2 regions of the Streptomyces sp. NPDC002835 genome follow, and region 1 is predicted to be linked to the other one. Evidence: predicted binding sites of a transcription regulator. Region 1 holds the regulator's gene; the other holds the start of a gene.
The links. The regulator HspR, encoded in region 1, represses chaperone genes until heat shock. The targets are predictions, from matches to a motif close to TTGAGNNNNNNNNNCTCAA.
Positions count from the first base shown of each region.

Region 2: a site for HspR is predicted at 10,427-10,445, ahead of dnaK (molecular chaperone DnaK). Genes of this name have one in related genera too.

Region 1 is NZ_JBSFUW010000018.1:113,552-128,310, reverse strand. Features, by position in the region: gene ACWD01_RS20850 (RNase A-like domain-containing protein) at 1-303, shown strand, start outside; gene ACWD01_RS20845 (hypothetical protein) at 315-920, shown strand; gene ACWD01_RS20840 (RNase A-like domain-containing protein) at 931-1,236, shown strand; gene ACWD01_RS20835 (contact-dependent growth inhibition system immunity protein) at 1,249-1,938, shown strand; tRNA gene ACWD01_RS20830 (tRNA-Gly) at 2,158-2,231, opposite strand; gene ACWD01_RS20825 (hypothetical protein) at 2,452-2,634, shown strand; gene dcd (dCTP deaminase) at 2,704-3,279, shown strand; gene ACWD01_RS20815 (phosphoribosyltransferase) at 3,296-3,793, shown strand; gene ACWD01_RS20810 (Yip1 family protein) at 3,879-4,760, opposite strand; gene ACWD01_RS20805 (heterodisulfide reductase-related iron-sulfur binding cluster) at 5,022-7,292, opposite strand; gene ACWD01_RS20800 (sugar transferase) at 7,422-7,988, opposite strand; gene dnaK (molecular chaperone DnaK) at 8,254-10,101, shown strand; gene grpE (nucleotide exchange factor GrpE) at 10,098-10,751, shown strand; gene dnaJ (molecular chaperone DnaJ) at 10,942-12,126, shown strand; gene ACWD01_RS20780 (heat shock protein transcriptional repressor HspR) at 12,128-12,577, shown strand; gene ACWD01_RS20775 (helix-turn-helix transcriptional regulator) at 12,644-13,636, opposite strand; gene ACWD01_RS20770 (hypothetical protein) at 13,765-14,028, shown strand; gene ACWD01_RS20765 (Rieske (2Fe-2S) protein) at 14,025-14,342, shown strand; gene ACWD01_RS20760 (pyridoxamine 5'-phosphate oxidase family protein) at 14,462-14,759, opposite strand, start outside.
Region 2 is NZ_JBSFUW010000051.1:5,667-20,425, reverse strand. Features, by position in the region: gene tap (telomere-associated protein Tap) at 1-1,857, shown strand, start outside; gene tpg (telomere-protecting terminal protein Tpg) at 1,861-2,415, shown strand; gene rox (rifampin monooxygenase) at 3,167-4,603, shown strand; gene ACWD01_RS33665 (GyrI-like domain-containing protein) at 4,743-5,618, shown strand; gene ACWD01_RS33660 (NACHT and WD repeat domain-containing protein) at 5,793-9,269, shown strand; gene ACWD01_RS33655 (slipin family protein) at 9,401-10,375, shown strand; gene dnaK (molecular chaperone DnaK) at 10,500-12,392, shown strand; gene grpE (nucleotide exchange factor GrpE) at 12,389-13,075, shown strand; gene ACWD01_RS33640 (hypothetical protein) at 13,245-13,478, shown strand; gene ACWD01_RS33635 (AAA family ATPase) at 13,610-14,101, shown strand; gene ACWD01_RS33630 (cupin domain-containing protein) at 14,141-14,536, shown strand; gene ACWD01_RS33625 (GNAT family N-acetyltransferase) at 14,609-14,759, opposite strand, start outside.

The sequences.
Region 1 (14,759 bases):
GGCGCCTCTACGTACGCCGACATGGAATCCGCTCAGCGGTACACCCAGTACGCTCTGCGTGACAACACGGACGAAATCAACAAGTGGCTCAATGAGAATCCGCCGAAGCCGTTCGCGGAATTCAATACGCCGTCTGTTCCTCTCCAAGGTCCCCTGGCCGGTGACGCGGTGACCGGGCGAGGCACGGCTCTGGTCGACGGGCAGCTCACAGACGTGCGCGACACCAAGGGGGTCTCGCTGCGTCTCATGCACGACCCGAACCTCGATCCGCCGTTCGTCGTCTTCAGCTCGATGCCCAAGTGAGAGAGACCCGGATGGACAGCGATACCGAGCACGACCGGCAGGATGGCCCGCAGCTGCCCCTGGATGCCGAGACCTGGGCGGCGGCTGTGGAGATGTACCGCAACAGGTACTCGTTCGTCGCGGTCGGCCCGCGCGTCCACGAGGACTGGCTGCCCGATGTGGCCGCGGTGATGCACCGCGAGGTTGCCGATCCCCGTGGCTGGAGCGGCAGGGATCCCGAGCAGGGAGACGAGGAGTTGGAGGAGGACCCCGCCTTTCCGTTCCGGGTTCCGCCGACGGATGAGACCGGGGCCGCGGAATGGCGCAGCCGGCTGTTCGAGATCCCGCGTTCCGCCGTCGTACGGCTGCTCGTCATGCTGGCGACGGACGCCATGGACGTGTCGCGGCAGTACGGCTTCGCCGAACGCAGGCCGAGCATGGAGCAACGCGCGCAGGCGATCCTGTCGCGCTTCCCGGAGGGCTCCAGGTTCTTCACGAACACCCGCCACGGCGACCACCCCGACTTCTACGAACGGGTCACCGGCTGCTGGCCCATGACCCGGTACTCCTGGGACTTCGGCCTTCTCGCGGTGTCCCGCGAGGAAGTCGGCCTCATCTGGTCGTTCGACGCAAGCTGAAGTGGAAGACATGACTGTACGAACCAGATCCGCCACCTACCCCGACCGCGCAACCGCCCACTGGGCCACCCAGCAGGTGGTGACCGGCAATGAGCAGAAGATCCACTGCTGGCTCGCCCAGGGCACCCGCGCCCGCCTCGCCATCGAGGCCGCCTGGCCCTCCCGTGAGGCGCCCGTCGGCCGCGTACTGCTGCAGGCGATGATGCTCGCCGGGCGCGAGCCCGTCGATGTGCGCGCGGCACGTGTCGTCCTCAAGCGTGAGCCGGACAGCCCGCACGGCTTCGTCGTGCTCACCACCGTCCCGATCTATCTGTAGAGGTCCAGCGCCGTGTCCATGAAACCGCTCGAATTCGACCGCCGCTACGGCGAGTTGGACCAAGTCATCAGCGCGTACACCGGCATGGCGGCCGACGACGAGCCGGACAAGCCGAGCGAAGCCCTCCAGGCCTACCTCCGCCACACCTGGCACACCCGCCCCTGGGCTCTGGCCGTGGCCGAACAGCAGATCCGCGAGTACGCCCGCAACCCACCGGGCCGGCTGCGCCTGAGCCTCGGTGAGTTCTACCCCGTGCCGGACGTCGGGCTGCCCGAATCGGCGATCCAGGACTGGCTGTTCGTGATCGCGGATCACCTGAAGCGGTCGATCGAGGAGGGCGAGGTCCTCCCTCCGGCCCGCCCTCGCACCCACTGGGAGTGGCACGCCCGCTTTCCCGAGCTCGGCCAGTTCCTCGGCGGCTGGTTCTCGCAGGACATGCCGGACGAGTTCCCGGACCACGACGCGGCCGTACGCGACTACACCGCCACCACGGACCCGCAGCTGGTTGCCCGCCTCACGGGCGAGCTCCACGAGCTGCTCACCCTCGCCCTCGAAGAGTCCGAATATGCCCTCGCGGTGGCACAGCTGGGCATGGAGGTCGACCCACCCCAGCCGTACTCCCCGAGCGGCTGGCTGGCCCACCTTGCGGACTGTCTGGGCGGATTCAAGGCGTACTACGGACCCGGACCGGCCGCGGGCTGACCGCACTGGCGGTGCGACCGTGCACCCCTTCATGCCGTGCCGGCCCGGTTCGGCCCCGCGTGCCGCAAGACGCTGATCGCGCAGCCTCAGAACTTCAACGTGCACACGACGTGTCCCCCGGGCACCTGTGGCGCAGGTCGGGAGCGGTCGAATGGCACGCCGCCCGAAGTGGTCTAGACAAGCAGCAAGGCCCGGGTCTTCGACCTGGGCCTTTATCTTTGGAGCGGGTGACGGGAATCGAACCCGCGCTCTGAGCTTGGGAAGCTCATGTTCTACCATTAAACTACACCCGCGCGGCGGACCGGTGATCGGTACCGCACCGTCGCACACTCTACCTCATCGCTCGCCCCACGGTGTATTTCGCCGCGGGGCGTTCGTGGTTTCCGGGGCGCGGACGCGGCTGCGGGGGGCGGGAGTTGGGGCGTACCGTGGCGGGGCGGAGTGCCGCGTGTGGTGGTGTCCGGGGTATCCCCTAATGTGACCTTCGTCCGCATTCGCTGGGGAAGGGGCCCGATGGACTTGATGGAGCGCACCGTCGTCCGCTGTGCCGAGGGGCACGTGTTCAGTACCGCTTCGTTTCCGATGCAGCAGCTCGGGACCGACCGGATCGGGCCCGGGCGGCTGATCCGGTGCCCGCGGTGCGCGCGGCTGAGGAGCGCCGTACCCGTGGCTCAGGGCCGGCAGAGCACGCAGTAGCGACGCAGGGGAGCGCGCGGGCAGGTGTCCGATTGGGGACGGCCCGCGCGCTCTGCGTATCCTCGGGACGTGCTTCTCTCAGACAAGGACATCCGGGCCGAGATCGCCGCCGGGCGCGTGCGCATCGACCCTTACGACGAATCCATGGTGCAGCCCTCGAGCATCGATGTGCGGCTGGACCGCTACTTCCGGGTGTTCGAGAATCACCGCTATCCGCACATCGACCCCGCCGTCGAGCAGAGCGATCTCACCCGGCTCGTCGAGCCGGAGGGCGACGAGGCTTTCATCCTCCACCCCGGCGAGTTCGTGCTCGCGTCGACCTACGAGGTCATCTCCCTGCCGGACGACCTCGCGTCGCGGCTGGAGGGGAAGTCCAGCCTCGGGCGGCTCGGTCTGGTGACGCACTCGACGGCCGGCTTCATCGACCCCGGGTTCTCCGGGCACGTCACTCTCGAGCTGTCGAATCTCGCCACGCTGCCGATCAAGCTCTGGCCGGGCATGAAGATCGGGCAGCTGTGCATGTTCAGGCTCACCTCGCCCGCCGAGGAGCCGTACGGGAGCGCGCGCTACGGCTCCCGCTACCAGGGGCAGCGCGGGCCGACGGCCTCCCGGTCGTTTCTCAATTTCCATCGGACGCAGGTGTGAGGACTGGAGCAGCGGCATGAGCGACGTACGCGAGAACCTGACCTACGAGAAGTTCGGCGGCGCGATCCGCGAGCTGGCGCAGACGATCGCCGACGACGGGTACGAGCCCGACGTCGTGCTGTCCATCGCGCGCGGCGGGGTGTTCGTGGCCGGCGGGCTGGCGTACGCGCTGGACTGCAAGAACATCCACCTGGTGAACGTGGAGTTCTACACCGGCGTCGGGACGACGCTGGAGATGCCGGTCATGCTGGCGCCCGTGCCCAACGTCATCGACTTCTCGAACGAGAAGGTCCTCATCGCGGACGACGTCGCCGACACCGGCAAGACGCTGAAGCTCGTCCACGACTTCTGCCTGGACCATGTGGCGGAGGTGCGGTCCGCCGTGATCTACGAGAAGTCGCACTCGCTCGTGAAGTGCGAGTACGTCTGGAAGCGCACCGACGAGTGGATCAACTTCCCCTGGAGCGTGGAGAAGCCCGTCGTACGGCGCAGGGGTCAGGTGCTGGACGCCTGAGCGCGGCACCGCGGATGTGCGAAGGCCCCCGCGGACCTGACCGGTCCGCGGGGGCCTTCGCGTCCGCGTCGCCTGCGGACACGGCTCAGATCGTGCCGAGCTTGATGATCGACAGCAGTGCGATCAGCTGGATCGCCGACGCGCCCAGCGCCTTCGGCCACGGCAGGTCGTGCGACTTGCTCACCATCGATGTGAACAGCGCGCCCGCCGCCAGCCACGTCACCCAACCGAGCACCTGCACCAGGGAGTTCTCGCCGCCCAGGAAGAGGGCGACGACGAGGCGCGGCGCGTCCGTGAGGGACATGATCAGCATGGAGAGGCCCACGGTGGGCTGCCAGGCGCCGTTGCCGCCGAGCTGGCGGGCCAGGGTGTGGGTGACGGCGCCGAGGACCAGGCCGCTGATGACGAACGCGGCACTGGTGATCAGCACGTACGAGATCGCGTTCGAGAAGGTCGCCTTGATGACCTCCTCGCGGGGCTCGTCGAAGCCGAAGATCGCGAGCATGCCGTAGAGCACGGTGACGATCAGCGCCGGGAACCAGACCGCGTGGTCGCGCATCTGGAGGAACGTCGGCCCCGGCCGCAGCACGATGCCGCTCAGGAGCTGCTTCCAGTGCAGGCGCGGGCCCACGGGGGCGGGCGCGGCGCCCGCCTGGTAGGTCGCGCCGTCGCCGTAGGGGTCGTCGGGCACGCTGAACATCTGCGTGTGACCGGGGTTGTTGGCCGCGTACGGGTCCTGGGGCGCGCCGTACTGGGAGTGCGGGTCGCCGAAGTACTCCGGTTCGCCGTATCCGCCACCGCCCTGCGGCGCGCCGCCCGCGTGGGGCCACTGCTGCTGATGCGTGTACGGCGGCGCAGGGGCCTGCCCGCCACCCGGGTAGGGCGGCGGCGCCTGCTGCGCCTGCTGCGCCTGCTGTCGTTGCGGGGTGCGGTTGTCCCGGCCGCGTCCGATCCTGAATCCAGCCACGTCAACGAACGTACCTGGTCCGGCGGGACGGGGTGGCGGCGGACCGGAAACGGGAGGGGGTTTGCGGCCGACCTGTGACATCCCCTAGGGGGACCCCGGGGGGCCTGCCCCAGTGCCTGAAGAGGCTCCGACGGCATCTGGCGCGGCGCCCCCACGCACGAGCGGCCGGTCCTGCCCCCGAGGCAGGTCCGGCCGCTCAGCGTTCTCTCGTGTTCTCTCCTGGACTCCCGCGGAGTTGTTCCTCCCCGGAGGGGGAGACGGCTACTTCACCGGCTCCGGTTCCGGCGCCCCCTCGGGCTCCGTCTCCGGCGCGGGGTCGGCCGGCGGGGTCTTGACCGAGTCGAGCAGCAGCTGCGCGACGTCGACGACCTGGAGGGACTCCGGCGCCTTGCCGTCGTTCTTCTTGCCGTTGACCGAGTCGGTGAGCATGACCAGGCAGAACGGGCAGGCCGTGGAGACGATGTCCGGGTTGAGGGACAGGGCCTCGTCGACGCGCTCGGTGTTGATGCGCTTGCCGATCCGCTCCTCCATCCACATGCGCGCGCCGCCGGCGCCGCAGCAGAAGCCGCGCTCCTTGTGGCGGTGCATCTCCTGCTGGCGCAGGCCCGGGACGGCCGACATGATCTCGCGCGGGGGCGTGTAGACCTTGTTGTGGCGGCCCAGGTAGCACGGGTCGTGGTAGGTGATCAGACCGTCGACCGGCGTGACGGGGATCAGCTTGCCCTCGTCGATCAGGTGCTGCAGCAGCTGCGTGTGGTGGATGACCTCGAACTCGCCGCCCAGCTGCGGGTACTCGTTCGCGATCGTGTTGAAGCAGTGCGGGCAGGTGGCGACGATCTTCTTGGCCGACTTCGGCTTCTTCGTCGACTCGTCCTCGTCGTCCTCGCCGAACGCCATGTTCAGCATCGCGACGTTCTCCTGGCCGAGCTGCTGGAACAGCGGCTCGTTGCCCAGGCGCCGCGGTGAGTCACCGGTGCACTTCTCGTCGCCGCCCATGATCGCGAACTTGACGCCCGCGATGTGCAGCAGCTCGGCGAAGGCCCTGGTGGTCTTCTTCGCGCGGTCCTCGAGGGCGCCGGCGCAGCCGACCCAGTAGAGGTAGTCGACCTCGCTGAGGTCCTCGATGTCCTTGCCGACTACGGGGACGTCGAAGTCGACCTCCTTGGTCCACTCGACGCGCTGCTTCTTGGCCAGCCCCCAGGGGTTGCCCTTCTTCTCCAGGTTCTTGAGCATCGTGCCCGCCTCGGACGGGAACGAGGACTCGATCATCACCTGGTAGCGGCGCATGTCGACGATGTGGTCGATGTGCTCGATGTCGACCGGGCACTGCTCGACGCAGGCGCCGCAGGTGGTGCAGGACCACAGGACGTCCGGGTCGATGACGCCGTTCTCCTCGAGCGTCCCGATCAGGGGGCGCTCGGCCTCGGCCAGGGCGGACGCGGGGACGTCCTTCAGCTGCTCCGGGGTGGCCTTCTCGTTGCCCTCCATGTCCTTGCCGCCGCCGGCCAGCAGGTACGGGGCCTTGGCGTGCGCGTGGTCGCGCAGGGACATGATCAGGAGCTTCGGGGACAGCGGCTTGCCGGTGTTCCAGGCGGGGCACTGCGACTGGCAGCGGCCGCACTCGGTGCAGGTGGAGAAGTCCAGCAGGCCCTTCCAGGAGAACTGCTCGACCTGGGAGACGCCGAAGGTGTCGTCCTCGCCCGGGTCCTCCCAGTCGATCTCCTTGCCGCCGGACGTCATCGGCTTCAGCTCGCCGAGGGCGGTCTCGCCGGTCGCGTTGCGCTTGAACCAGATGTTCGGGAACGCGAGGAAGCGGTGCCAGGCCACACCCATGTTGGTGTTGAGCGAGACCGTGATCATCCAGATCATGGTCGTGCTCAGCTTGATCATCGCGAACAGGTAGACCAGGTTCTGCAGCGCGCCGAGGCTCAGGCCCTTGACGGCCAGGACCAGCGGGTACGAGGCGAAGTACGCGGCCTCGTAGCCCTCGACGTGGTGGATGGCGCCCTCGAGGCCGCGCAGCACGTAGATCGCCAGGCCGATGATGAGGATGACGTACTCGACGAAGTACGCCTGTCCCATCTTCGAGCCCGCGAAGCGGGACTTGCGGCCGGGGCGCGACGGCAGGTTCAGCAGCCGGATGACCATCAGCGTGGCGATGCCGAGGATCGTCATCGCGCCGATGAACTCGATGTACATCTCGTACGGCAGGAAGCCGCCGATCAGCGGGAGAGTCCAGTCGGCCTGGAACAGCTGGCCGTACGCGGTGACGATCGTCGGCGGCAGCGTCAGGAAGCCGATGGCGACGAACCAGTGCGCGAAGCCGACGATGCCCCAGCGGTTCATCCGCGTGTGGCCGAGGAACTCCCTGACCAGGGTCACGCTGCGCTGGTAGGGGTTGTCCGTCCGCGTGCCTGCGGGCACCGGCTGCCCCAGCTTGAAGTGGCGGACGAACTGGCCGATGGCGCGGGCGAGCAGCGCAACGCCGACCACGCTCAGGGTCAGCGACACAATGATCGCGGCGAGTTGCATGGAAGGCTCCTCGGGCCTGCGAGGGTGGATGGTCCAGCACTACTACTAAGCGGTAACTTAATCAGTCTGTGCTGAGAGTACCCACTTACTCCGCCGCACTGTAGCCACGCATGCGGTGATCTGTGTCGCTCAGGCAACCCTGACCGGGGTCACCGGGGCGGCATGGACGAGGTTGCGTCCGGCGACCGCCACGGGCACCGTGCGGGCCAGGATCGCCAGGTCGAGTCCCAGCCAGTGCTGCTCCACATAATGCAGGTCCAGCACGGTCATTTCCTCCCAGGGCAGCTCCGAGCGCCCGCAGACCTGCCAGAGGCCGGTCATTCCGGGCCGCACCGCGAGCCGGGCCCGCTCGGGCCCGAGGCCGGCGGTGACGGCGTCCGGGGCCAGCGGATGCGGTCCGACCAGGGACATCTCGCCGCGTACGACGTTGAGAAGCTGGGGGAGGTGGTCCAGGAAGTGGCGTCGCAGTGCCCGGCCGACCGGTGTGACGGCGCCCGGATCTCCGGTGCGGAACGTGAGCATCGAGAACGTGCGGCCGCCGAGGCCCACGCGCTCGCGGCGCCGCAGCACGGGGCCCGGTGACGTCAGCGCCACCGCCGCCGCGGCGGTCAGCAGGAGCGGCGAGAGCGCCAGTAGCAGGAGCAGGGCGCCCGCCAGATCGAGGACCCTCTTCGCCGTCACGGGCGTTGCCGTCATGGGCGTACCCTCCTTGACCGGGCTCATCGTGGAATGACAGTTCTTGACCGCTTTTATCGGATATGACTCTCCCAGAGGCGCGCGTTCCGAAAGGCCTGCGCCACGCGAAGGGCTGCGCCCCGCGCTGCGGCATGCACACAAGGGAGAACTGCCCGTAAGGTCGGGATAAAAGTTGAGTGGCCCCGACTCAGGTCTGTTGACTCCGGGAAACGGGTGAGGCATCCTTGAGCCAGTTCCACTCAAGTCAGTCGTTGGAGGAATCGAAATGGCACGTGCGGTCGGCATCGACCTGGGCACGACGAACTCCGTCGTCAGCGTTCTGGAGGGCGGCGAGCCCACCGTCATCACCAACGCCGAGGGTGCCAGGACCACGCCGTCCGTCGTCGCCTTCGCGAAGAACGGTGAAGTGCTGGTCGGCGAGGTGGCCAAGCGCCAGGCGGTCACGAACGTCGATCGGACCATCCGGTCCGTCAAGCGCCACATGGGCACGGACTGGAAGATCGAGCTCGACGGGAAGAACTTCAACCCGCAGCAGATGAGCGCGTTCATCCTGCAGAAGCTGAAGCGCGACGCGGAGTCGTACCTCGGCGAGAAGGTCACCGACGCGGTGATCACCGTCCCGGCGTACTTCAACGACTCGGAGCGCCAGGCCACCAAGGAGGCCGGTGAGATCGCCGGTCTGAACGTGCTGCGCATCGTCAACGAGCCCACCGCGGCCGCCCTGGCGTACGGCCTGGACAAGGACGACCAGACGATCCTCGTCTTCGACCTCGGCGGCGGCACCTTCGACGTCTCGCTGCTGGAGATCGGCGACGGCGTCGTCGAGGTGAAGGCCACCAACGGCGACAACCACCTCGGTGGCGACGACTGGGACCAGCGCGTCGTCGACTACCTGGTCAAGCAGTTCCACTCCGGGCACGGCGTGGACCTGGCCAAGGACAAGATGGCGCTCCAGCGTCTGCGCGAGGCCGCGGAGAAGGCCAAGATCGAGCTGTCCTCGTCCACCGAGACCTCGATCAACCTGCCGTACATCACGGCCTCCGCCGAGGGCCCGCTGCACCTGGACGAGAAGCTCACCCGCGCCCAGTTCCAGCAGCTCACGTCGGACCTGCTCGATCGCTGCAAGACCCCGTTCCACAACGTCATCAAGGACGCCGGCATCCAGCTGTCCGAGATCGACCACGTGGTCCTGGTCGGCGGCTCGACCCGGATGCCCGCCGTCGCCGAACTCGTCAAGGAGCTCACCGGCGGCCAGGACGCCAACAAGGGCGTCAACCCGGACGAGGTCGTGGCCATCGGCGCCGCGCTGCAGGCTGGTGTCCTCAAGGGTGAGGTCAAGGACGTCCTGCTCCTCGACGTGACCCCGCTGTCCCTCGGTATCGAGACCAAGGGCGGCATCATGACCAAGCTCATCGAGCGCAACACCACGATCCCGACCAAGCGGTCCGAGATCTTCACGACGGCCGAGGACAACCAGCCGTCCGTGCAGATCCAGGTCTACCAGGGCGAGCGCGAGATCGCGGCGTACAACAAGAAGCTCGGGATGTTCGAGCTGACCGGTCTGCCGCCGGCCCCGCGCGGCGTGCCGCAGATCGAGGTCGCCTTCGACATCGACGCCAACGGCATCATGCACGTGACCGCGAAGGACCTGGGCACGGGCAAGGAGCAGAAGATGACCGTCACCGGCGGCTCCTCGCTGCCGAAGGACGAGGTCGACCGGATGCGCCAGGAGGCCGAGCAGTACGCGGACGAGGACCACCGCCGCCGCGAGGCCGCCGAGTCCCGCAACCAGGGCGAGCAGCTCGTCTACCAGACCGAGAAGTTCCTCACGGACAACGAGGACAAGGTCCCCGGCGAGGTCAAGACCGAGGTCGAGACCGCGCTCAGCGAGCTGAAGGAGAAGCTCAAGGGCGAGGACTCCGCCGAGATCCGCACCGCCACGGAGAAGGTCGCCGCGGTCAGCCAGAAGCTCGGCCAGGCGATGTACGCCAACGCCGCGCCCGAGGGCGGCGCCGCCGGCGCCGAGGGCCAGGCCGGACCCGCCGCTGACGACGACGTCGTCGACGCCGAGATCGTCGACGAGGACAAGCCGAAGAAGGATGGTGCCGCGTGACGGAGGAGACTCCGGGTTTCGAGGAGAAGCCTGACGTCCCCTCCGGCGCCACCCCTGACGACGCCGCCGAGACCGCCGAGCACTCCGAGCAGGAGAGCCCGGCGGCCCCGGAAGGGGACGCAGCACAGACCGTCGGCCTGACGGCCCAGCTGGACCAGGTCCGTACCGCTCTGAACGAGCGGACGGCCGACCTCCAGCGGCTCCAGGCCGAGTACCAGAACTACCGCCGGCGCGTGGAGCGCGACAGGGTCACGGTCAAGGAGATCGCCACCGCGGCGCTCCTGACCGAGCTGCTGCCCGTGCTCGACGACATCGGCCGCGCCCGGGAGCACGGGGAGCTGGTGGGCGGGTTCAAGTCGGTGGCCGAGTCTCTCGAGACGGCCGCCGCCAAGATGGGCCTGCAGCAGTTCGGCAAGGAGGGCGAGCCCTTCGACCCGACGATCCACGAAGCCCTGATGCATTCGTACGCGCCGGACGTCACAGAGACGACGTGCGTCGCGATCCTGCAGCCTGGGTACCGCATCGGCGAGCGGACGATTCGCCCGGCGCGGGTCGCGGTCGCCGAACCCCAGCCGGGTGCGGCGCCCGCGGCGCAGAAGGAAGAGAAGCCGGCCGACGAGGAGAGCGGTGGGCCCGAGGAGGGTGCGTGACCGGGCTCCGCGTGGATGAGCGAGCGGCGTCCGGCGCGTGCAGATGCGAGACGGAGGAGGGAGACATGGCGAGGCCATGGCGACCGACGACATCGCAGCGGATGCGCGTGCCGGGGGTCGCGAGCCCACGCGGAGCAGGGGCACGCACCCTGCGGGCCGGCGCAGGAAACGTCCGGGAGGAGGGACGCCGATGAGCACGAAGGACTTCGTCGAGAAGGACTACTACAAGGTCCTCGGCGTCCCCAAGGACGCCACAGAGGCCGAGATCAAGAAGGCGTACCGGAAACTCGCCCGCGAGTTCCACCCGGACGCCAACAAGGGTGACGCCAAGGCCGAGGAGCGCTTCAAGGAGATCTCCGAGGCCAACGACATCCTCGGTGACGCGAAGCGGCGCAAGGAGTACGACGACGCCCGCGCCCTGTTCGGCAACGGCGGCTTCCGGGCCCCGGGCGCCGGCGGGCCCGGCGGCAGCTTCAACTTCGACCTGGGCGACCTCTTCGGAGGTCCCCAGGGCGGGGGCCAGGGCGGCGCCGGCGGCTTCGGAGGCGGCCTCGGGGACGTGTTCGGCGGCCTGTTCAACCGGGGCCCCGGCCCGGGTACGCGGACGCAGCCGCGCCGCGGCCAGGACATCGAGTCCGAGGTGACGCTCAGCTTCACCGAGGCGGTCGACGGGGCGACGGTCCCGCTGCGGATGTCCAGCTCCGCCGCGTGCAAGGCGTGCTCCGGCACCGGCGACAAGAACGGCACGCCCCGGGTGTGCCCGACCTGCGTCGGCACCGGCCAGGTCTCGCGCGGCGGCAGCGGCTCGTTCTCGCTGACCGACCCGTGCGTGGACTGCAAGGGCCGGGGCCTGATCGCCGAGACCCCCTGCGACGTCTGCAAGGGCAGCGGCCGGGCCCGCAGCTCCCGCACCATGCAGGTCCGCATCCCGGCGGGCGTGTCGGACGGGCAGCGCATCCGGCTGCGCGGCAAGGGCGCACCGGGCGAGCGCGGCGGTCCGGCGGGCGATCTGTACGTGGTCGTGCATGTCGACGCCCACCCGGTGTTCGGCCGCAAGGACGACAACCTGACCGTGACCGTGCCCGTCACCTTCTCGGAGGCGGCGCTCGGCGGCGAGGTCAGGGTGCCCACGCTGGGCGGTCCGCCGGTGACGCTGAAGCTGCCGGCGGGGACGCCGGGCGGGCGCACCATGCGCGCCCGGGGCAAGGGCGCGGTCCGCAAGGACGGCACCCGCGGCGACCTGCTGGTCACCGTCGAGGTCGCCGTGCCGCAGGAGCTGAGCGACAAGGCGAAGGAAGCGCTGGAGGCCTACCGCGAAGCCACCGCGGACGAGGATCCGCGAACGGAGCTGTTCCAGGCCGCGAAGGGAGCTTGAGATGGACCGGTCGGGGCGCAGTCGCAACCCTTACGAGCTGACCGACGAGTCGCCGGTGTACGTCATCTCGGTCGCCGCACAGCTGTCGGGGCTGCATCCGCAGACCCTGCGGCAGTACGACCGGCTGGGGCTCGTCTCCCCCGACCGCACGGCCGGCCGGGGCCGGCGCTACTCGGCACGTGACATCGAGCTGCTGCGCACCGTCCAGCAGCTGTCGCAGGACGAGGGCATCAACCTGGCCGGCATCAAGCGGATCATCGAACTGGAGAACCAGGTCGCCGCTCTCCAGCAGCGGGTCGCCGAGCTGTCGGCGGCCCTGGACGGCGCGGCCGCGGCGATGCAGCAGCGTGAGGCCCAGGTGCACGCCTCGTACCGGCGCGACCTCGTGCCGTACCAGGACGTGCAGCAGGCGAGCGCGCTCGTCGTGTGGCGGCCCAAGCGCGCCGACTGACCGGCGGACCGCACGGCCGGCGGGCCGGGAGAGCGACCGCTCTCCCGGCCCGCCGCCGTAACCCCGTCACGCCGTGCCGGTGTCGTCGCCGAGGATTCCGGACTGGGCGATCAGATAGCCGAGTTGGGCGCGGCTCCCGCTGCCCAGCGTGGCGTTCAGCTTCGCGATGTGGGCCCGGCAGGTGCGTACGTTCATGCCCAGGCGGCGGGCGATGGAGTCGTCGACGTGACCCTCGACGAGCAGCTTGGCGATGGAGCGCTGGACGCTGGTGATGCCGTCCAGTTCGGGCGCGTACGACAGTTGCTCCTCCCACGGGGTGGCGTGGAGCCAGAACTGCTCGAAGACGCCCACGAGATACGTCACCAGCCCCTCGTGGCGCAGCTCCAGGGCGACCTGCCGGTCGCTGCGGGCCGGTACGAAGGCGACCTTGCGGTCGACGATGATCAGACGGTCGATGATCTCCTCGAGGGTGCGGACCTCGACGCCGTACGGGCTGACGCGTTCCACGTACGCGAGGGTGGACGGGTGGTGGCGGGCCGTGTGCTGGTACAGCGTGCGCATCTTCACGCCGTTCTTGAGCAGCGGCTCCGCACGGCGCAGACCGTGCTCCAGGGTGTCCGGACGGCGCCCGCTGCCGGGCTGGACCGTGAGCAGTTCCTCCGAGCACTCGGCGGTGACCCGGTCGAGAGCTGCGTTGATGATGCCGAGGCCCTCGAGCACGGTGATCGCGTGCCTGGTCGAGAGGTCCTGCGCCGTCATGGTCATGAACGGCTCGAATGTGCCGGCGATGGACATGGCGAGCTGCCGGCGTTCTTGGATCTCCCGCTCGATGGGGTATATCAGCTGGTTGAGTGCGAGCGACGGTGGAACGGGGCGGAGCCACTGGGCGTCGTCCGGATCGGGCCGCAGCAGGGAGAGATCGAGCAGACAGGGTGCGTCCGCGGCCTCCGCCCGGGAGACCTGGCCGCTGCGCAGAGCCGTTGCGTAGAGATTCTTCCCTGCTTCGCACAGTTCGGCACCACTATGCTTATGCCCGATGTTGTCCTGGTTCGGCGACATTTGACACCCCCTCAGGGTCCTGAATTACAGGAACATGATGCCTGTGGTCGCTGGTGGAAGTATTCGGCGTGAGACATCGTCTTAGACGCGGGGGGAGGGTATTGAACAGAATGGGGTGGAGATCCTCCATGAACAGGACGGTTCGCATACTTTGCGCACTTGCTGCCGGGGCAGCCGCGTTCAGCTTCACTGCGATCAGCGGTGAGCCGACTTGGGAGTCCGAGCCGGCGCACGCGGTCGTCGCGGGTGAGCCGACGTGGGAGTCCGAGACGGCCCACGTGGTCGCCGCGGGTGAGCCGACGTGGGAGTCCGGGCCGGAGGGTGCGGTGATCACGGGTAAGGACGAACTGACGTGGGAGACCGCTCCCGTGGACGCGGATCCGGGCGCATGACCATCCCTCCGGATGATCGTGTCTTCCGGCGCGAGATGGCGACGGCCTACCGGTCCGGGTGGCATTTCATCGACCTCGTCACGGCGATTCCGCACCGTGGCGACTCGTTGATGGTCACCCTGTTCGGTGAGCCGATCGTCGTCGCCCGCGAGGAGGACGAGGATGTCCGCGCCTACCGCTGTCTCCGCCGGCCGAGAGGGGCACCGCAGCCCGTCCGCTGTGCCATCCGGTACGGCATGATTTTTGTCAATCTCGACCAGCGTGACCACCAGCTGGCCGAGCCCGACACCACCGCCACCCCCCGCAGTGCCTGAGCGATTCCCCCGTCGTTTCAAATCGCCCAGGCGCTTCCCCCACACAGCGGCGCCATCGTGGACCTGAAACACGATGGCGCCGTTGTGCTGCCCGGAACACTTCTCCGGGCGCCGGCCGTTTATGCCCGGCCCATCGCTCGCGTGAGCGCGATCTCGATGACGACCCGGTCCGGATTGGGCGTCGGTGTGCGCCCGTACCGCTCCGCGTAACGGCCCACCGCGTCCGCCACGGCCTTCGCCTCCGTGCGGACCGTCGCGACGCCCTCGAGCGTCGCCCAGCGGCCCTTGTCCACCTGGCAGACCGCCACCCGTGCACCCTCCGGGCCGGCGGCCAGGATGTTGGCGACCTTGCGGCTGTGCTTGTTGGTGATCACCCGGGCCGCGCCGCCCGCCGGATCGTAGGTGACCCCCACCGCG
Region 2 (14,759 bases), on a different contig from region 1:
GTGCCTGCCGCACCCCAACCGGCCACGCCCGAGCCCGCACCGGCCCCCGCCGCCCCTCCCGCCCGCCCGGCGACGAGCGGCCCGGCCCCGTCGCCGGCACGGCGCCGCCCCGCCCCGGCGACCGCCCCGGCAGCGAATGCCGCCGCGAAGGGGACGCTCGCGCCCGCCGCCGACCCGCGTTTCGCCAACGGCCCGCTCGCCGTCGTCGACTTCGAGGACGGCGGCGTCGTCGCGTACTGCCTCGGCGGCCTCGTCCTGGACGTACCCGCCAAGTCCCTGCCCGCGCTGGTCGAGTGGACGCTCACAGAGGCGCAGCTCGGCGCGCCCCGGCTCAGCCGCCATGGGAAGGACGCCGATCCGCTCCTCGTCCTCACCGACGCGGCCGCCGGGCGCTACGGCCTACCGGCCCGGCTGACCGACGACGAGCGCCGCGCCGGGCGGCTGGGCGACGGCCACAAGGTCCTCGACCAGCTGGCGCGGGCCGACTGGCAGCTCACCCGCCGCGGCTTCGGCCCCTGGGCGCGGATCTACCGCCCCGCGAAGGGCTCGCAGCGCGCCTGTGTGCAGCTCTGCATCCCCGGCTGGGAGGCACTCGACTCCCGATCGTGGGGCGACGCGGCCGACCTGCCGCCGGGCGACCTGGCGAATCTCCTGGGCACCTACGCCGACCGCGTCATGACCCCGCGCGGCTCCACCGCCGTCACCGGCCTGGAGCTGATGACCGCGCTGCATCCGCCGACCCGGGCGAGCGAACCGGACGAGAACGGCAGGCGGCACAGCGAACCCAACCCTGGCTCGCTGGGCACCGAGCCGGTGGACTGCGCGCCGTGCGAGGCCCCGGACGGCCACCCGCTCCTCGCCGACCTGCCCCGCTTCCACCAACGCACCCCGGAAGAAGTGCTGGTGGAAGAGGCGTACGACTGGGCCCGCCCCCTCACCGACGAGGAGTGCGCGAAGCCGTACGTCGTCGGGATCGACGTCAACATGGCGTTCGCGGCCGCGGCGAACGGCACCGTCGTCGGGCTGGGCGCGCCGGTCCATGCCACCCACCCGTCCTTCGACCCGAAACTGCCCGGCAGCTGGCTGGTCGACCTCTCCCGCATCGAGCTGGACCCGCGGCTGCCGTCACCGTTCACCCCGACCGGCGAACGGCCCACCGGCCCCGCCTGGTACGCGACGCCGACCGTCGCCTACGCGGTCGAACTCGGCCACGCCGTCGCGCCGATCGAGGCGTACGTCCGTCCCGAGAACGGCCGCTACCTCGACGCCTGGTACAACCGGCTGCGCGACGCGTACGTGGCGACGATGGCCGACCTGGGCGTCACCGCCGGCCTCGAACCCCAGGCATTCCTCGAGGCGATGGCCGGCCACAGGCAGGCCGATCCCCAGGCGGCGATCGTGCTGGCGGCCGTCAAGGCGACGGTGAAGGGCGGCATCGGCAAGCTCCGTGAACGCCCGCGGGGCGGCGGCTGGCGCCCCGGCCGGCCCTGGCCCGCCCTGAACCGGCCCACCTGGCGGCCGGACATCCGGGCGGCGGTCATCTCCAAGGCGCGGATCAACATGCACCGCAAGATGCTCAAGACCGCCCAGGTCACCGGGCACTTCCCGGTCGCGGTCCTGTCCGACTGCGCCGTGTACGCCGCCGACGGGCCCTCGCCGCTCGACTTCCTCCCCTACCGTGAGGGCAAGCCGCTGCCGGGCGGGTTCCGGCTCGGCGTCTCGCCCGGCATGGTGAAGCACGAGGGCACCCAGACCGTGCTGTGGGCCGAGGGCGTACGCGAAGAGCACGGCCAGGACCTGAACATCGCCCGGTACATCAAGGACGGCGCGGTCGCCGCCACGGACACGGGGGAGTAGCCGATGGGCAAGCTGGCGGACAGCCTCGACAAGGCGGTACAGGGCGCGTTCACCCGCCCCGCGCCCAAGTCGGCCGGAGCGCAGATGCGCTACCTGGTCAGACAGCTCAAGGGCACCAGAGCCGTGGCCGAGGTGCTGGGAGTCACCCAGCGAACGGTGGAGCGGTACGTCACAGGGCAGTTGAAGCGGCCCCGCAGGGACCTCGCCGCGCGCCTGGAGCGGGAGGTCAAGCGGCGATGGCAGCCGCAGATCCGGGCGAAGGCGAAACAGCAGGCGGCCACCACCGGCGGCCTCGTCATCGATACCCGCGCCCGCTTCGGCTACACCGCCGCCCCCGGCACCACCGACGACGCCCGCCTGCGCCACCTCACCCAGGCGCTCCCCCCGCAGTACGCCGCCCGCCTCTTCGACGCCCAGGAACAGGGCGCCACCGAGCAGCAACTCCTGGCCATCACCGCCGAGGGCCTTCAGGAGATCTACTTCAAGGACCGCGGCCGCCGCGCCCAGGGCCTGCTGGTGGAGTTCACCGACATCGACCACATCGACGTCGAACTCTGACGCCACTGTCCCGCCACTGCCTCGTGGGGCAGGTGTGACTGAGCGCCACAGCCGGCCACTGAGCACTCGAGTTGGCCGCTTCGGCCCTCAGCCCAGCACTGATCTCCGCCCTTCGCGCCAGGCGGGATTTCCCGTACCCCGGCACGGTGGTTGCCCACAGGGTCGGGAGCGAGGCCGCCGCCGTTGCCCTGATCGAGAGCCTGCCCGGCAGTGAACAGCACCGCTGTGGCTTCTCGCCCGGCCGGAGCGTTCGGGCATACGAGGACTCTCTCGATCTGGCGCTGTTCGAGGCGGCGTTCTGCTTCACCTGCCACGAGGTCCACATGCAGAGAACGGCGGTGCCGCCCGCTCTGCCCACGCAGTTCTTCGCCCGGGCGCCCTGCCGGCCCGGACCCTGCTGCCTCTCTCCCGTAAGGCGGCTCCGTAGCCGACCGACTGGATGAGCGTCACGCCTCGACGTGATGACAGGCAGGCTGCACGATGTCGTGCTTCGGCTCACCCGTGGCGGACGGAGAAATGACAAAGGCAAGGAGGTCACGGACTCCTTGCCACTCTCAACTTATAGCGCAGTGGGGGGCTTGCGGCAAGGCCCCGGTGGTGCCGCAGAATGATCGGCCCAGGCCGGAACCAGCGTAAATGACGGGTTAGCGAACTGTGCGCGCTTTTGGTCGGCGTCGTGGCCGGTGGTGCGTGCCGTCGGACCGCGTGGAGCGGGCGGCCGGAATCCAATCTCGTTGAATGGGCGTTCTTGATGATTGACGTGATCGTGGTCGGTGGCGGGCCGACCGGGTTGATGCTGGCCGGAGAGCTGCGGCTGGCCGGAGTGGGCACGGTCGTGCTCGAGAAGTCGGCCGAGCCCACCAAGGAGTCCCGCGGACGCGGCCTGCATGTGCGCAGCGTCGAGATGATGGACCAGCGCGGTCTGCTCGACCGGTTCCTCGCGGTCAGCGAGAAGTTCCAGGTCGGCGGACTTTTCGGCGGCATCGCCAAGCCGTGGCCGGACCGGCTGGACACGGGACACCCGTACGGCCTCTCCACCCTGCAGCCGGTCACCGAACGGCTGCTCGGCGAGCGTGCCCTCGAGCTCGGCGCCGAGATCCGGCGCGGCTGCGAAGTGGTCGGGCTGAGCCAGGACGAGGACGGGGTGACCGTCGAGCTGGCGGACGGGACGCAGCTCCGCTCGCGCTATCTCGTCGGGTGCGACGGGGCACGCAGCGTGGTGCGCAAGCAGCTCGGCGTCGGCTTCCCCGGTGAGCCCGCCAAGGTCGAGACGTTGCTCGGCGACATGGAGATGACCGAGTCGCAGGAGAAGGTCGCCGCCGTCGTCGAGGAAGTCCGCAAGACGCAACTGCGGTTCGGCACGATCCCCAACGGGGACGGGACGTACCGCGTCATCGTGCCCGCCGACGGCGTGGCCGAGGATCGTGCGACCGCGCCGACCCTCGAGGAGTTCCAGCAGCGGCTGCGGGCGGTCGCGGGCACCGACTTCGGCGTGCACTCGCCGCGTTGGCTGTCCCGGTTCGGGGACGCCACCCGGCAGGCCGAGCGCTATCGGGCCGGCCGCGTGCTGCTGGCGGGCGACGCGGCGCACATCCACCCGCCGACCGGCGGACAGGGGCTCAACCTCGGCGTGCAGGACGCGTTCAACCTCGGCTGGAAGCTGGCCGCCGCGGTGAACGGCTGGGCGCCCGAGGGGCTGCTCGACACCTACCACGCCGAACGGCACCCGGTGGGCGCCCGCGTGCTGGAGAACACCCGCGCGCAGATCACCCTGCTGGGGACGGACCCGGGCGCGACCGCGCTGAGGGAGCTGTTCACGAGGCTGATGGACTTCGAGGAGGTGAACCGCTACGTGACCGAGATGATCACCGCGGTCGGCGTCCGCTACGACTTCGGCGAGGGCCACGACCTGCTCGGCCGCCGGATGCGGGACGTGCGGCTGAAGCGGGGACGCCTCTACGAGCTGATGCACGACGGTCGCGGGCTGCTGCTCGACCAGACCGGCCGGCTCTCGGTGGAGGGCTGGGCGGACCGGGTCGACCACGTCGTGGACGTCAGCGAGGAGCTGGACGTGCCCGCGGTGCTGCTGCGGCCGGACGGCCATGTGGCATGGGCCGGCGAGGACCAGCAGGAGCTGCTCGGCCGGCTGCCCCAGTGGTTCGGTGCCGCCACCGGCCCCACCGGCTGAGCCTGCCCCCCGGCTGAGCCTGCCCGCCGCCCGCCCCGTATCGGCTCCGCGGCCGCACCCGACCGGACCGGGCACAGGATGTCGGGTCCGGCAGGGTGGACGCTCCGTAGCGTCGTGGTCGTAAGGGAAGGAGACCGGAGTGCTGGAGCGCCTGAACGAGGCCATGGAGTACCTCGAGCAGCGTCTCGACCAGCGCGTCGAGGTCGCAGAGCTCGCGCGGATCGCCGTCACGTCGGAGTACCACTTCCGGCGGCTGTTCTCCGCACTGGCGGGCATGCCGCTGTCGGAGTACGTCCGCCGCCGGCGGCTCACCGTCGCGGGGGCCGAAGTGCTCGACGGGCGGCGGACGTTGCTGGAGATCGCGGTGCGGTACGGCTACGGCTCGGGCGAGTCCTTCGCGCGCGCCTTCCGTGCCGTGCACGGCGTGGGCCCGGGCGAGGCCCGGCGCGACGGCGCGACGCTGAACTCGCAGCCCCGGATGTCCTTCCGCCTCGTCGTCGAAGGGAGTACGAGCATGCGGTACCGGGTCGTGGAGAAGGACGAGTTCCGGGTGGTGGGCAGGAAGGCGCGGGTGCCGCTCGTCCACGAAGGGATGAACCCGGCGATCGTCGCCTTCATGCGGAGCATCGGAGAGGAGACCCGGCAGCGTATGGAGGCGCTGTCGGACCAGGAGCCGAGCGGCCTGCTGAACGTCAGCGTCAACGTCGACGAGAGCCGTGCGGAGGGGACCGAGCTCGACTACTACCACGGGGTCGCGACGGGGGCCGACGTCCCCGAGGACATGGACAGCCTCACCGTGCCCGCCGGGACGTGGGCGGTGTTCGAGAGCTCGGGCCGGCTGCCGGAGGCGGTCCAGTTCCTGTGGCGCGACGTGTTCACCCAGTGGTTCCCGTCCAACCCGTACCGCAGCAGGCCCGGCCCCGAGATCCTGAGCGCCGAGGTGTCGCGGGACGGGGCGGACGCGGAGGCGCGGCTGTGGATCCCCGTCGAGCGGACGGAGGCCGGGACCGGCTGACGGCAGCAGGGCGGCGGCGTGGCGGCGCGAGGACGCCACGCCGCCGTCCCGGGCGTGTCCCACCTCTGTGGCGCGGCCGGCACGGTGCTCGCCGCGTTCGTCTCCTGGCCGCAGGGCCGCCTTGTGGCCATGCTCCTGCGCAACTCCCCACGGCGGCCGATAGGTTGTCGGATCATGGATCGACGCCCGCTCAAGCTCGCCCTCGATGTCCTGCTCATCCTCGTAGGGGCGTTACTGGGCATCGCGACGAACTACGCGACCGGCGCCGAGGGCGATGTGCCGCTGCTGCTGCGGCTGTTGCGGGAATGGTCCGTGCCGGCGGTGGGCGTGGCCCTGGTCCTCCTGGTCGTCGGTCAGATATGGCTTCACCACCTCGAACGGCCGCCGCCGGTACGCCGGGTGTGGAACCGGGCCGAGCCGCCCTACCCCGGGCTCGAACCCTTCGAGGAGAGCGACGCGGCGGTCTTCTTCGGCCGGGACCGGGACATCGCCGAGCTGGTGGCGCGGCTGCATCCCGCCGTGCCGGGGCGGGCCCACCGGTTCGTGACGGTGGTCGGGCCGTCCGGCAGCGGGAAGTCGTCGCTGGTACGGGCCGGGCTGCTGCCCGCGCTGGCCCGGCGGCGCGGACGGTGGACGGTCGCTGAGCCGTTCTCGCCCGGCTCCGACCCGGTCGGCACGCTGCGGCGACGACTGGCGGAACTCCCCGCCGACCGCCCCGCGCTGCTCGTCGTCGACCAGCTGGAGGAACTGCTCACCCTCTGCGGGCCCGAGGAACGCGACGCGTTCGTCGCGGCGGTGGGCGACGCCCTCTCCGCCGACCCGCGACTGTGGGCCGTGGCCACTCTGCGCTCGGACTTTCTCACCCGGTTCCTGGAGGCGGGCCTGTCCGAGCTGGTACGCGGCCCGATGGCGATCGGCCCGCTGGGGCGGGAGGAGCTGTACGAGGTCATCGAGAAGCCCGCGGAACAGGCCGGCCTGACGTTCGCTCCGGGCGTGGTCGCCCGGATGGTCGACGACTGCGGTGGCGGCGACGCGCTCCCACTGCTCGCGTACACGCTGCACGAGCTGTACCTGCGCGCCGGAGGACCGGGTGGGACCGTGACGGAGGAGACCTACCGCGCCCTCGGCGGCGTGGCCGGAGCCATGTCCGACCGGGCCGACCGGATCACCGCCGAACTGGGAGCCGACGCGCCCGTGATGGCCACGCTGCTGCACTTCGTCACCGTGGACGGCACCGAACCCACCCGTCGCCGCGTCCACCGCGCCGACCTGACGTCCGAGGAGCGCGAGGTCGCCGACGCCTTCGTCGCCGGGCGGCTGCTCATCGGTGACGAAGGCACCCTGGACGTCGCACACGAGGCCCTCTTTCGCCGCTGGGCACCCCTGAGGCAGGCGGTCGTCGCACGCGGGGAGGAGCTGCGCCGCCGCACCGAACTGGAGCGCTGGGCCCAGGACTGGGAGCACGCCGGCCGGCCGACGGCGTACCTCCTCGCCGGGGAACGTCTCCTGGTCGCGCGGCAGTGGATGACGCAGTCCGCCCGAACGCTCGGCGCGGCACCTCTCGTGCGCGAGTTCGTGGACCGCTCGACGCGGGCCGACCGGGCGACGATGGCGCTCACGGCGGACGCGGTGGCCGTCCGGGTGCTTGAGAACGTCGAGCGCGAGCCGGATTCGGCCGTCATGGCGGCACTCGCCGCCGTGGAGGAGTGCGCGGCGACGCCGACGTCAGCGCTGGCACTGCAGACCGCGCTGGGCGCGTCCCGGCTCCGTACGGTCCGGCAGGGGTTCGGTCACTCCGTCACGGGCGTCGCCTGGTCGCCGGAGGGCACACGGCTGGCCGCGTGCTGCGGCGACGGCAGGATCCGCGTCTGGCCCGCGGGCGACGACGACACCGGCCCGGTGGTCGTCGAGGCCCCGGGCGGTTTCCTGCGCGACATGGCCTGGTCGCCCGACGGCGGCAGACTCGCCTGCGCCGCACGGAACGGCCTGGTGAGCGTGTGGTCCACCGCGACCTGGGCCCAGCTCGCCGTCCTCGACCACACGAGCGCCGCGGGAGCACCCCGCGACGGCCTCGCCGCCGTGGCCTGGTCGCCCGACGGATCCCGTCTCGTCTCCGCGGGCAGCGACCGGGTACTGCGCGTCTGGGACGCCCGGACCTACGCCGAAGGGGCCCAGCTCCACGGACACGAGCGCATGGTGTGGAGCGTGCACTGGTCACCGGACGGCAGGCACATCGCCAGTTCGGGCGAGGACGGGACGGTGCGCGTCTGGGACGCGGCCACCGGCGACGTGCGGCATGTGCTCACCGACCACCAGGACATCGTCGAAGCGGTGCGCTGGTCACCCGAGGGCAGCCGCCTCGCCTCCAGGGACCGCACGGTACGGATCTGGTCCACGCGCGACTGGACCGTGGAACACAAGCTCGAAAGCATGGACGGCCTCTACTGCCTGGCCTGGTCCCCGGACGGGACTCGGCTGGCCGCCGGGGACCAGGACCGGACGGCCCGCGTCTGGGACCTCGCCCGCAACGGCTCGGGCGACGCACGGACCTGGCTGAACGGACACACCGACACCCTGTACGCGATCGCCTGGTCCCCGGACGGACGGCAGGTGGCGACGGCGTCCCGTGACCGGCTGCTGGCCGTCTGGGACGTCGGGGACCGGGCGGACGTGCTGCGCGGCCACGAGGACTCGGTGTGGCAGGCCGCCTGGTCGCCGGACGGCACACGGGTGGCCGGTGCCTCGCAGGACGGCACCGTACGGATCTGGGAGGCCGCCACCGGGCGGCGGACCGCAGTGCTCCGCGACGGCGGCGAGATGTCCGACGTGGCGTGGGCGCCCGACGGAACGCGCCTGGTGGCGGCGCTGCGGGACGGCTCCGCCGTGATCCGGGCCGCCGACGGAACCGGCGAGGGCATGGTGCTGCGCGGCCACACGGACGAGGTGTCCACGGTCGCCTGGTCGCCCGACGGGCGCCGCATCGCCACCGCGTCGCGCGACAGCACGGCCCGGATCTGGGACGCGGACACCGCCCAGGTCGTGCACGTACTGGCCCGCGGTATGGCGGTGCGCGGCCACGACGACTGGATCAGCGGGGCGGCCTGGTCGCCGGACAGCCGCCGGCTCGCCACCTCCGCCACCGACCGGAGGGTCATCGTCTGGGACGCCGACGACGGCACGCCCGTCATCACGCTCCACGGCCACCGGGACCACCCCTGGAGGATCGACTGGTCGCCGGACGGCCGCCGGCTCGCGACCGGCTCACGCGACCGCACCATCCGGCTGTGGGACCCGGTCGACGGGACTCAGCTCGCGGTCATGGCGGGCCACGAGGACCGGGTCCAGGACGTCGCCTGGTCGCCGGACGGCACCCGTATCGCCTCGGTGTCGCGCGACCGGACGGTCCGGTTGTGGGATCCGGACACCGCCGCACAGATCGCCGTGGTCGGCGTGCACGCCGACTGGGCGAACGGCCTGAGCTGGCACCCGGACGGCTCGCGGCTGGCGACGGCGTCCCGCGACCGGACCGTACGCATCTGGGACCTGACCGACCCCGACCTCGACGTCCTGCTGCGCCGGGCCCGCTCGCGCGTCTTCCGGATGCCGACCGCGGAGGAACGGCGCGCCTTCCTCCTGCCGCCGGCGGACTGAGCCGGCTCGCCGGCCTTCGGCCGGCGCCCCCGTCTGCCCCCGGCCCGATCCGCTGTCCGCCGATCGGGTCAAGGGTTGGCAAAAGGGGTATATCCCGAAAATGGGCCCCGTTCCTGGAGGAGGTGGCTGTCATGGTCGAGGATCTGCTGACAGCGTTGGCCCTGGCGGGCTCCGGTGTGGTGGCGTACGTGGCGGCGGCCGCCCGGGTGGTGAAGCAGTACGAGCGAGGGGTGGTCCTGCGCTTCGGGCGGCTGCACGGCGGGATACGCATGCCGGGATTCACCATGATCATCCCGGGCGTGGACCGGATGCACAAAGTGAACATGCAGATCGTGACCATGCCGGTGCCCGCGCAGGACGGCATCACGCGGGACAACGTCACGGTCCGGGTGGACGCGGTCATCTACTTCAAGGTGGTCGACCCGGCCGACGCGATCATCCGGGTCGAGGACTACCGGTTCGCGGTCTCCCAGATGGCGCAGACCTCCCTGCGTTCGATCCTGGGCAAGAGCGACCTCGACGATCTGCTCTCGAACCGGGAGAAGCTCAATGAGGGGCTGGAGCTCATGATGGACAGCCCCGCCGTCGAGTGGGGCGTCACCATCGACCGGGTGGAGATCAAGGACGTCTCCCTGCCCGAGACCATGAAGCGGTCGATGGCCCGGCAGGCCGAGGCGGACCGCGAGCGGCGGGCGCGCGTCATCAACGCCGACGCCGAGCTGCAGGCGTCGAAGAAGCTGGCGGAGGCGGCCGGTGCGATGGCCGACGAGCCGGCCGCCCTGCAACTGCGGCTGCTGCAGACCGTCGTGGCGGTCGCCGCCGAGAAGAACTCGACCCTGGTCCTGCCCTTCCCCGTCGAGCTGCTGCGCTTCCTGGAACGGTCCACCCCGAGGGAACGCGAGCAGCAACAGCAGAGCGCCGAGAAGCTGGCGGACGCGCTCGGTTCGCTCACGGGCGGGACGGCGGCGAAGGGCCGGACGGAGGAGACGGCGGAGAAGGACGAGGCGGCGGCTGAGGAGACGCCCATGCTGGAGACGCCCGTCCCCGAGCGGCCCGGTCCCGTGGCCTCCGGCGGCCGGCTGCCCCTTCAGGGGGAAGGCGGCTGACCACGACGCACCCGGAGCCGACCGGCCGGGCAGGGGCCTCCGGGCGGCTACTTGACTCCAGGGCACTCAAGTTTTATGTAGGAGGGGACGGCAGATCCGCGGTGGCAACCTTGAGGAGGCGGCCATGGCCCGAGCAGTCGGAATCGATCTGGGAACCACGAACTCCGTGGTCTGTGTCCTGGAGGGCGGTGAACCGGCGGTCATCGCGAACACCGAGGGCGCCAGGACCACACCGTCGGTGGTGGCGTTCGCCAAGAACGGCGACGTGCTCGTCGGTGAGCTCGCCAAGCGCCAGGCGGTGACCAACGTCGACCGCACCGCACGCTCCGTCAAGCGGCACATCGGCGAGGCCCAGTGGCGCTTCCCGGACTCCGGGGACATCGACGGCAAGCGGTACACCACGCAGGAGATCTCGGCACGGGTCCTGCAGAAGCTGAAGCGTGACGCGGAGGCGTATCTCGGCGAGGACGTCACCGACGCGGTGATCACCGTCCCGGCGTACTTCAACGACAGCCAGCGCACCGCGACGAAGGAGGCCGGTGAGATCGCCGGCCTGAAGGTGCTGCGGATCATCAACGAGCCCACCGCGGCCGCCCTGGCGTACGGGCTGGACAAGGAGAACGACCAGACGATCCTCGTCTTCGACCTCGGCGGCGGCACCTTCGACGTCTCGCTGCTGGAGATCGGCGAGGGGCTGGTCGAGGTGAAGGCGACCAACGGCGACACGCACCTCGGCGGTGACGACTGGGACCAGCGGATCGTCGACCATCTGGTCAAGCAGTTCAAGAACGGCCACGGCATCGACCTGTCCAAGGACAGGATGGCGCTCCAGCGTCTGCGCGAGGCCGCGGAGAAGGCGAAGATCGAGCTGTCCTCGTCCACCGAGACGTCGATCAACCTGCCGTACATCACGGCCTCCGCCGAGGGCGCCCTGCATCTGGACGAGAAGCTGACCCGCGCCCAGTTCGAGCAGCTCACGGCCGATCTGCTCGATCGCTGCAAGGCCCCGTTCCACAACGCGATCAAGGACGCCGGGATCGACGTGGCGGCCATCGACCATGTGATCCTGGTCGGCGGCTCGACGCGGATGCCGGCGGTGACCGGACTGGTCAAGGAACTGACCGGCAAGGACCCGCACAAGGGCGTGAACCCGGACGAGGTCGTCGCGATCGGCGCCGCGCTGCAGGCCGGTGTGCTCAAGGGTGAGGTCAAGGACGTCCTGCTCCTCGACGTGACCCCGCTGTCCCTCGGTATCGAGACCAAGGGCGGCATCATGACCAAGCTCATCGAGCGCAACACCACGATCCCGACCAAGCGGTCCGAGATCTTCACGACGGCCGAGGACAACCAGCCGTCCGTGCAGATCCAGGTCTACCAGGGCGAGCGTGAGATCGCGGCGTACAACAAGAAGCTCGGGGTGTTCGAGCTGACCGGTCTGCCGCCGGCCCCGCGCGGCGTGCCGCAGATCGAGGTCGCCTTCGACATCGACGCCAACGGCATCATGCACGTCGCGGCAAAGGACCTCGCCACCGGCAGGGAGCAGAAGATGACCGTCACCGGCGGTTCCTCGCTGCCGAAGCAGGACATCGACCGCATGGTCCGGGAGGCGGAGCAGCACGCGGAGGACGACCGCCGCCGCAAGGAGGCCGCGGAGACCCGCAACCAGGCGGAGAGCACCGTCTACCAGACGGAGAAGCTGCTCCAGGACAACCGCGACAAGATCCCCGACGACGTACGGTCCGAGACCCAGGCGGCTCTGGCGGAGGTCAAGGAGAAGCTCAAGGGCGAGGACACCGCCGAGATCCGCACCGCCACCGAGAAGGCCACCGCGGCCGCCCAGCGGATCGGGTCCGCGCTGTACGCCCAGGCGCAGACCGAGGGCGCGGGCGCGGGGGCGGGCGCCGGTACGGCCGGGACGGCCGGCACCGGTACGGCGTCGGCGGCGGAGGACCAGGACGACCAGGTCGTCGACGCGGAGATCGTGGACGACGACGAGGAGAAGGGAGGCACCGGATGAGCCAGGACTCCGACGTCAGGAACGCATCGGACCGGCGGCCACCCGTCGTGATCCGCGACCGCCGCAGGATCGACCCGGTCACCCTCCAGCCGCGCCGCCCGGCCGAGCCCGCTACGCCCTCGCCGCACGAGGCGCCCGCCGGGCGGGAGACCTACGAGGCGCCCGCCGGGCGGGAGAACCACGCGCCGGCAGGGCCGGAGTCCGCCGAACCGCGGCGCGCGCGGACCGAGTTGGCCCGCCTGCGCGACGCGAACGCCGAACTGACGGCCGACCTGCAACGCGTGAAGGCCGAGTACGACAACTACCGCAAGCGCGTGCGGCGGGACCGGCTGGCCATCCGGGAGATCGCCGTGACCAACGTCCTGGCCGCGCTGCTTCCCGTACTCGACGCGTTCGAAGGGGCACGCAAGCAGGGGCCCGACGACGGGATCGGCGCGGTGGCCGAGGTGCTCGACGAGCAGCTGGCGGCGCTCGGACTGCGTACGGTCGGAGAACCGGGGGAGCCCTTCGACCCGCGGACCCACGAAGCGCTCGCCTACACCTCGTCCGACGACGCGGCCCAGGCCGTCTGCACGGAGGTGTTCCGGCACGGATACCGCGTCGGGGACCAACTCCTGCGCCCCGCCCAGGTCTCCGTCACCGGTCCGCCGGCCGCCGACACGGCGGGGCCGGGGACTCCCTGAGCCGGCGTCGAGGCGGCAGGACACAGCCGTTGGTGTGAACGGCCCGGTCGCCCAGCGCCGCTGCTCCGGCCCGGCCCCGCCACGCCGCTACGGTCGGGTCTGTCCCGGGGTGGAGCGCCGGCCGGCTGCGGGCGCCACCCGATCCACGACACCGAAAGGCGGGTCCAGCATGGCCAGCACCACCGAAACCGGCGGGGTCACAGGTACCAAGGACAAGGACTACAACCTGATCTGGTACGTCGAGAGCTGCCTGAACAACGCCCTGCGGCTGGAGACGTACATCCAGGACGCGGACCGCGACGGCGACAGCGACGTCGCCGAGCTGTTCCGCAAGGCCCAGGCCGACAGCCGCAAGGGCGCGGAGATGGGCAAGCAGCTGCTGCGTACCCGCATCGGCGGCTGACCCCGGCCCCTGCGCCCCCGCCGGCGCGAGCCCGGCGCACCCCGCGGCCGCGTCACCGCCGAGCGGCGCGCCGTGGGGGCGCGGCGGCGAGCGGGTCGGCCACCGTACGGGAGGGACAGGAGCGATACGCGATGGCCGTGGACGGACGCGGGCTCGAAGTCGCGGTGCTGGTCGGGCTGCAGGCCGCGGGCAAGTCGACCTTCTACCGGCAGCGGCTCGCCACCGACCACGCCCTGGTGAGCAAGGACATGTTCCCCCGGGCGGCCAGGAACAAGCAGCGGCGGCAGATGCGCTTCGTCGAGGAGGCCCTGACCGCGGGGACCCCGGTGGCCGTGGACAACACCAACCCGTCCCCGGAGGAGTGGGGGCCGCTGATCGAGCTGGGCCACGAGCTGGGGGCCGTGGTGGCGGCGTACTGGTTCCCGCCCGACGTCGAGGGATCGCTGCGGCGCAACGCCGCCCGCGAAGGCCCGGAACGCGTCCCGGACGTCGGCGTCCACGCCACCCTCCGCAAACTGCGCCGCCCGTCCGCCGCCGACGGCTTCGACGCCGTGCACGAAGTACGGTTCGACGGCGCCGGAGGTTTCCGGGTACGGCTCCTGCGGGACCCGGCCGGGCCCTGACCCTCGCGCAGGCGGCGCTCAACCGGCAAGGATGCACACATGACCAACGAACCCCTCGCCCTCGGCGAAGCCCTCGCCTCGTTCGACGCACTGTGGAGCCCCCGCATCGTCACCCGCGTCAACGACTACGACGTACGCATCGCCAAGGTCGAGGGCGAACACCTCTGGCACTCCCACGACGACACCGACGAGTTCTTCCTGGTCCTCGACGGCGAACTGCACATCTCTCTGCGCGAGCCGGCCGGGGAGCGTACGGTCCGGCTTCCGAAGGGGTCGGTCTTCACCGTCCCGCGAGGCACGGAGCACAAGCCGTACGCCCCCACCGGTGCGGCACTCCTGCTCTTCGAGCCCACCGGCACACCGACGGTCGGCGACCGCCACGACGAGATCCCCGACCACGTGGACGCGACGACGGGGCACGCACTCGGCACCTGACCGCACGGTGCCGCCGCCACAGGCATCCGCGGCGACGGCCCCGCTGCCCGGTGTTGCCGCTCGGTGGGTGTCTCAGCCGGCGCGGCGCGACGTCCGCCGCTCCCACTCGCTCTTCGTCAGCGCGTACTCGACCTCGCCGTGCTCGGAGCCGGGGATGGTCTCCGGCCAGTCGCCGAAGTAGGTGCGGACATAAGCCAGTCCCGACTTCTCCATCACCCGCCGT